Regions from separate parts of the Butyrivibrio sp. WCD2001 genome, predicted to be linked through region 1. Evidence: predicted binding sites of a transcription regulator. Region 1 holds the regulator's gene; the other holds the start of a gene.
The links. Region 1 encodes Rex, which represses fermentation and respiration genes when NADH is low (regulators of the CRP and FNR family bind a similar motif). Its sites were predicted from a motif close to ATTGTTAANTANTTAACAAT; they were not measured.

Region 1 (3,419 bases):
TGATGAAGGAGAAATCATTCTCGGAGTAAAGGTTCATGTCGGTTATTACGATCAGGAACATCAGGTTCTTCACAATGAAAAGACTCTTTTTGAAGAATTATCCGATGCATATCCGTCAATGAATAATACTGAGATCAGGAACACTCTTGCAGCGTTTCTTTTTACCGGTGATGATGTGTTTAAACGCATCGGAGATCTTTCAGGCGGAGAGAAGGGAAGGGTTTCACTTGCAAAGCTTATGCTTTCAGAAGCTAATTTCCTGATTCTCGATGAGCCTACGAACCACCTGGATATTACCAGCAAGGAAATTCTTGAGGATGCTCTTTGCGGATATGAAGGAACTGTTTTATATGTCAGCCATGACAGATATTTTATAAACAAAACAGCGACCAGAATACTTGATCTTACTCACGGATCACTGGTTAATTATATTGGTAACTACGATTACTATATGGAGCATTGTGAGGAACAGACAGCTCGTGCTATTGCTGAAAAAGGAGATAATTCCTCTTTTGGCAGAGGAATCGAGATGGATTCCGCAGATGCTGTTTCAGGTTCGGGGTTTGGCAAGCTTGCTTCAAAAGGCAGTACTTCCGATGCTGATTCCGGTTCAGGTGCAGCAGACTGGAAAGCACAAAAAGAAGAAGCAGCCAGAAAGCGTAAGCAGGAAGCTGCTCTGAAAAAATGTGAAGATGAGATAGCTAAGTTGGAAGAGAGGAATGAGAAAATAAATGAAGAACTCTCAGATCCTGATGTAGCGACCGATCTTGCTAAGGTTAGAAAGCTATCCGATGAACTTTCATCAAATGAAGAACGCCTTTCGGAACTCTATGATGAATGGGAAAACTTATCTGAGTAATCAAAAAAGAAGCTCTTTCAAGGACTAACTTGGAAGAGCTTCTTTTTTTTCTTTTCTCATTTAAAACCCTTATGCAAAAGCATCAAAGGAACTACCGGGTTGACTGTAGGAATAACCTGACATATCACGTCCGTAACCTACCGTTGTGTTACCGAATTTTGAAGCAATCTGATTATATTGCTGGCTTACTTTCAGAGCTTCATCCTTGCCATCGGTACTGGCAACTTCACCGACTTTTACTTCCTGAGCATTAGGATAAACGACAGGAGCAACAGTGGCGATATCACCAACAGCCTTATGCTTGTCATACACATCCGATACAGGAGCCTGATTGGATACTGTATAATTCATAGGCCTTGCCTGGTACATATTGTAAGCACCTAATCCATCAATTGACATTCCCATATTTTTATCTCCAACTTCTAAAAAACTACATAGGAAGATATGGTTATTATAATTTCCAATTCGAAACAATTCATAAACTGGGTATTAAAGAAAAGATAAAAATGCATATTTCTGAAAACTAATTTCATCAGATATTATCTACGTTGAAACATTTTTTCAAATTTGTATTAATGACAAATAAAATTATTGTAAAGTCAATTTATAAGATTGACGAAAATTTAACAGATAGTATAATTAAAATTAGCCGAATTTTACAGAGTAATAAATAACATAATTTTTTCGGTGTCAGTCATGGAGGATGTATGGCGAGAAAAGAAATATCTCAGGCTGTTATCAGCCGATTGCCCCGCTATTTCAGATACTTAGGTGAACTGAAAAGTCAGGGAATAGATAGAGTTTCATCTCAGGAACTCAGCGATATTATGAAGGTTACTGCTTCACAGATCAGGCAGGATTTTAATAATTTCGGAGGCTTCGGACAACAAGGCTACGGCTATAATGTTGAGTACTTATATGAGGAAATAGGTAAGATACTCGGCCTTGACAGGGAGCATACACTTATCATTATTGGGGCAGGTCATCTTGGACAGGCTCTTTCCGGTTATAACAATTTCTTCAACAGAGGATTTATATTTAAAGGAGCTTTTGATTTAAATCCTAAGCTTCATGGTAAGAAAATACGTGATATTGAGATCAGACCTGTCGAAGAGATTGAACAGTTTGTAAAAGAAAATAAGATAGAGATTGCGGTCCTTGCAATACCTAAGGATCAGGCTGTTCCTATGGCGGATAAACTTGTAAAATGCGGCATAAAGGCTATATGGAATTTCGCACATGTTGATCTTGATCTTCCTGAGAATGTTCAGGTCGAAAATGTTCATCTGTCAGATTCGCTTATGAAACTTTCATATAGCATTGATAGATATGAAAATAATCACAACTCCAGGAAATAACAAGTGATTTAAACCGCTTGGAGGATGCCAATATGGCTAATAATGACTATTCTGATGCTCTTGTCGGAAAGGATATTCCGATTCTTTCCAAGGATGAAAAATGGCAACAGCTTTTCCTTCTTAGTCCCAAAACTCCCAAGATAAAGGAGCTTGAGGCTGAGCTTAATAAGCTTGTGAACATACAGGAAAAGACAAGGGAAAAAATTAAGGACATAAAGAGGCTTAAGAAAAAGCTTCTCGGTGAGATTGTTGTCCTAAGAGATGATGCGGGAAAGAATCCAAAGAAGCGGAAGAAGATTGAGGCCGAAATTGATGATCATACACGCCTTATCAAGGAGTGCAATGATAAGATAGAGGAGTGCGAGGACGATATGCTCGGACTTCCCAGAGAGATTTATCAGATCGATTATCAGCTCATGATCGAGACGATGAATATCTTTTATAAAAGAATGCATGATAATACCCTCGAAATCGATGCTGTTGATGAGTGGATATCAAAAGTAAGGGTACAGCTGAAAAAGAATATTATCCGAATGCAGGAAAAAGAGCTCGAAAACTTTAATGTATATTCCTATATGCACAACATTTTCGGACCTGAAGTTATTGATCTCTTTGATCTAAAGTACGATCCTGAAAAACGACACCCTGTAATCAGACCCGGAATGACTGAACGCGATGGGATAATAGTAGAAGATGAAAAATTTACCGATAATTGATAAAAATTCAAATTATGTTGTAAGCGCTGCCGAGATGAAGCGATGTGATGCGGCTACAATCTCCGAGTTCGGAGTGCCGCAGGATGTTCTTATGGAAAGGGCGGCGCTTTCTATATGCAAATATGTAAAAAAAGCTCTTCCGGAGGGCGGTAAGGTTCTGATTCTTGCGGGAAGTGGGAATAACGGCGGTGATGGAATTGCAGCGGCCAGACTTCTTTTTCAGGATAAAATACCTGTCACGCTTGTTCTTGTTAATCACAGTCTAAGTGATAAGGCTTCAAATACAAAAAGGACTTCCGCATGTAGCTCACAGCTGAAAATAGCATTGTCCTATGGCCTTAATGTCGTGGATTTTGATCAGTCCAAACTTGGCTCTCAAATAAAAAAATGTGACGTAATAATTGATGCCATGCTGGGGATAGGCTGCTCAAGGGACCTTACGGGGGATTATTCAGCCGCGGTATGGGAAATCAATTATTCAAGAGA
Region 2 (3,419 bases), on a different contig from region 1:
GACCTGCTGCCATGTTATCGGGATGAAGTGTACGTCCGGTACCACCACCTGAAGCAACTGAGAAGTACTTCTTACCAGCCTCAGTACGCTCCTTCTTGTAAGTACCTGCAACGGGATGCTGGAATCTTGTAGGATTGGTTGAGTTACCTGTGATAGATACGTCAACGTTCTCCTTCCACATGATAGCAACACCTTCCTGTACATCGTTAGCGCCGTAGCAGTTAACCTTTGCACGAGGTGAATTTGCATCCTTTGAATAGCACTTTCTGAAGACTTCCTCTACCTCACCTGTGAAGTAGTTGTACTTTGTCTCTACATATGTAAAGCCGTTGATACGGGAAATGATCTGTGCAGCGTCTTTTCCAAGACCGTTAAGGATAACGCGAAGAGGCTTTGTACGAACCTTGTTAGCCTTCTCTGCGATACCGATAGCACCCTCAGCAGCTGCGAATGACTCGTGACCTGCAAGGAATGCGAAGCACTCTGTATCCTCTTCAAGAAGCATCTTACCAAGGTTACCGTGGCCAAGACCAACCTTACGACGGTCAGCAACAGAACCGGGGATGCAGAAAGCCTGAAGGCCGATACCGATTGCTGCAGCAGCATCAGCAGCCTTGCGGCAGTTCTTCTTGATTGCGATAGCAGCGCCTACTGTGTAAGCCCACTTAGCGTTCTCAAAGCAGATAGGCTGAATGCCTTCGATGAGGCTGTAAACATCAATGCCTGCTGCCATTGTAATATCTTTACATTCTTCAATAGAAGAGATGCCATACTCCTTAAGGCAAGCCAGGATCTGGGGCTCTCTTCTTTCATATGATTCAAATAAAGCCATTATTTTTTCCTCCTTACCTTTATCACTGTTTTCTGGGATCGATGAATCTTGCAGCGTCTGCTACACGACCATACTGACCCTTAGCCTTCTCAATAGCTGTGTTTGCATCGTCACCAGCCTTGATGAAGTCCATCATCTTTCCAAAGTTAACATACTTGTAACCAATGATCTCGTCGTTCTCATCAAGAGCAAGGTCTGTGATGTAACCATCTGTAAGCTCAAGATAACGAGGTCCCTTGTCAAGTGTACCATATGTAGTACCTACCATTGAACGTGATCCCTTACCAAGATCCTCAAGGCCGGCACCAATCTGAAGTCCATCCTCTGAGAATGCAGACTGTGTTCTACCATAAACAATCTGAAGGAACAGCTCTCTCATAGCTGTGTTGATAGCGTCACATACAAGGTCTGTATTGAGCGCTTCAAGAACTGTAAGACCGGGAAGAATTTCAGCTGCCATAGCTGCTGAGTGAGTCATACCGGAACATCCGATAGTCTCTACAAGTGCCTCCTGGATGACACCTTCCTTAACATTAAGGGAAAGCTTACAGCCACCCTGCTGAGGAGCACACCAGCCAATACCATGTGTATAACCGGAAATGTCCTTAATCTCTTTGGACTGAACCCATTTTGCTTCTTCAGGAATGGGAGCAGCACCATGATGTACCCCTTGTGTTACGGGACACATATTTTTTACCTCTGTTGAGTAAATCATAAGTACCTCCTTATTGTTAGTGTTTACTATAGTATGATAAATTTTTATCGTTTACTACGCACTACATTTGGATTCTACTAAAAAATGCAGATTATATCAAGGTTTTATGAGTGTTTATGTTATTAAATAATAATAAACACTTATTGATACCTATCGTAAACGACTTTACCGTCCTTAAACTCCCAAATTCTTGTTCCGTTGGCATAAACAATGTATGTGCAGCTTGACTTCTTGATGCCGACTTTCTTAGCCTTCTTCTTGAATGTCTTTGAAACCTTCTTTACTGAATCTCTGGCCTGTCCTATTTCCTTAGGCTGCATCTTTGCTGACATATCAAACATCCATGCATCCAAGGGCATATCCAGCTTAATTGTGAAGTTGTATTTGCTGCCCTCTTTTTTATATGTAACCTTGAGGTTACCGGTTATACCCTTGCACTTGTTTCCACCCTTGTTGATCTCTTTGCAAAGCTTCTTCGCAGCCTTGTCCTTGTTTGCTGCGCTTGCTGTCATTCCTACTGCGCCAAATACCATCATGAACGCAAGCATAAGTGACAAAACTTTTACTACTACTTTTTTCATACTCTTTCTCTCCTTTTTTGTATAGTTCCCCTCATGTGTTTTGTCAGGGCAGATTGCCCACTTGTCTATGATAGCAGAAAATAGTTGGGCTGTGGGATTTTTATTGAAACTATTCTTGCTTATAGATGAAATCATCCGTAAAATACGGTAGAAGGAAACAATTAAACGAGTAAAGCGAAAGTAAAGAAAATTCATAAGAATTCATATGACTATAACAAAGGAAACGAGAAATGAAAATATTTATTTTAAGACACGGAACAACTGCATGGAATAATAAGAGACTTATTCAGGGGCAGACTGATATCCCGTTGGATGAGCTCGGAAAGCTTATGGCGAAAGAGACAGGGAAAGGCTTAAAAGCAGCCGGAATCTCTTTTGATAAGGTATATTCAAGTCCTCTTTCCAGATCATATGAGACGGCGGAAATTGTTCTCGAGGAACTATATTCAGGAAAGAATAATAATCCATTCAAGATTACTACTGATGGTCGCCTAAAGGAGCTTCATTTTGGTTTCATGGATGGCGGAAGTGTTTTTGAGATGACAGAGGATGAACACTGTCCCTTCAGATATTTCAAGACAGCGCCGGATTTGTATGAGAAGGAACTTCTCGCACTAAGGAACAGTGAGCCATCAAGCTCTGAGGACTTGCCAGATCAGGAGAATGTTCCTGCCACCAAGACCTTATCTGATGGTGATAGCAAATCCCCTACCCCTGAACTGCTTAGTGAGCTCTGCCTTCGTGCGAAGGATTTCATGATAAATGTTATAGAGCCGCTTGCAAGCTCCGGCACAGATGATAGCAGCGATTCGGCTTTCGAAAGTAATTCTGCCGCTCATGATAGTACCGTTCTCATAAGTGCTCATGGGGCACTCAGTAAAGCCATACTCATGTATGTCCGCGGTGAATCCGATCTTGCAAAATTCTGGGGCGACGGCCTTCTCCCCAACTGCGGAATTGCTATTGTCGAGCTGATTATTGACGCCGGGAAACCAGTCTACAAAATTCTGAATTCTTCTGTAGTCTACTATGACGAAAGCATTCAGGATAAGGCTCCGAAACTTTTATAAGCTTTTCGCAAATACATCTTTTCATTTTATTTGTTACTCTTTTTTAGTGCTTTTTCTTATAAAAAGAAGCCATTTTTTCGCAATCCATAATAAATAATAAGTTTGTTACTCCTTTTTCATAATAAACAGAGTAACAAACTTTCTTTTTCCCCTTAATTGCGAAAATATTGCTTTTCACAATCTCCAAATAAGACTAAAAAGAGTAACAAACTAAATAAAAT

Region 2: G630_RS0119660 (iron-sulfur cluster assembly scaffold protein) is a predicted target of Rex. The motif match lies at 1,580-1,599, and genes of this name have one in related genera.

What each region holds. Positions count from the first base shown of each region.
Region 1 is NZ_AUJZ01000001.1:465,178-468,596, reverse strand. It holds gene G630_RS0102055 (ABC-F family ATP-binding cassette domain-containing protein) at 1-859, shown strand, start outside; gene G630_RS0102050 (hypothetical protein) at 929-1,264, opposite strand; gene G630_RS0102045 (redox-sensing transcriptional repressor Rex) at 1,567-2,217, shown strand; gene G630_RS20320 (hypothetical protein) at 2,250-2,933, shown strand; gene G630_RS0102035 (bifunctional ADP-dependent NAD(P)H-hydrate dehydratase/NAD(P)H-hydrate epimerase) at 2,911-3,419, shown strand, end outside.
Region 2 is NZ_KE384200.1:396,010-399,428, reverse strand. It holds gene G630_RS0119665 (GGGtGRT protein) at 1-832, opposite strand, end outside; gene G630_RS0119660 (iron-sulfur cluster assembly scaffold protein) at 855-1,547, opposite strand; gene G630_RS0119655 (hypothetical protein) at 1,688-2,128, opposite strand; gene G630_RS0119650 (histidine phosphatase family protein) at 2,359-3,198, shown strand.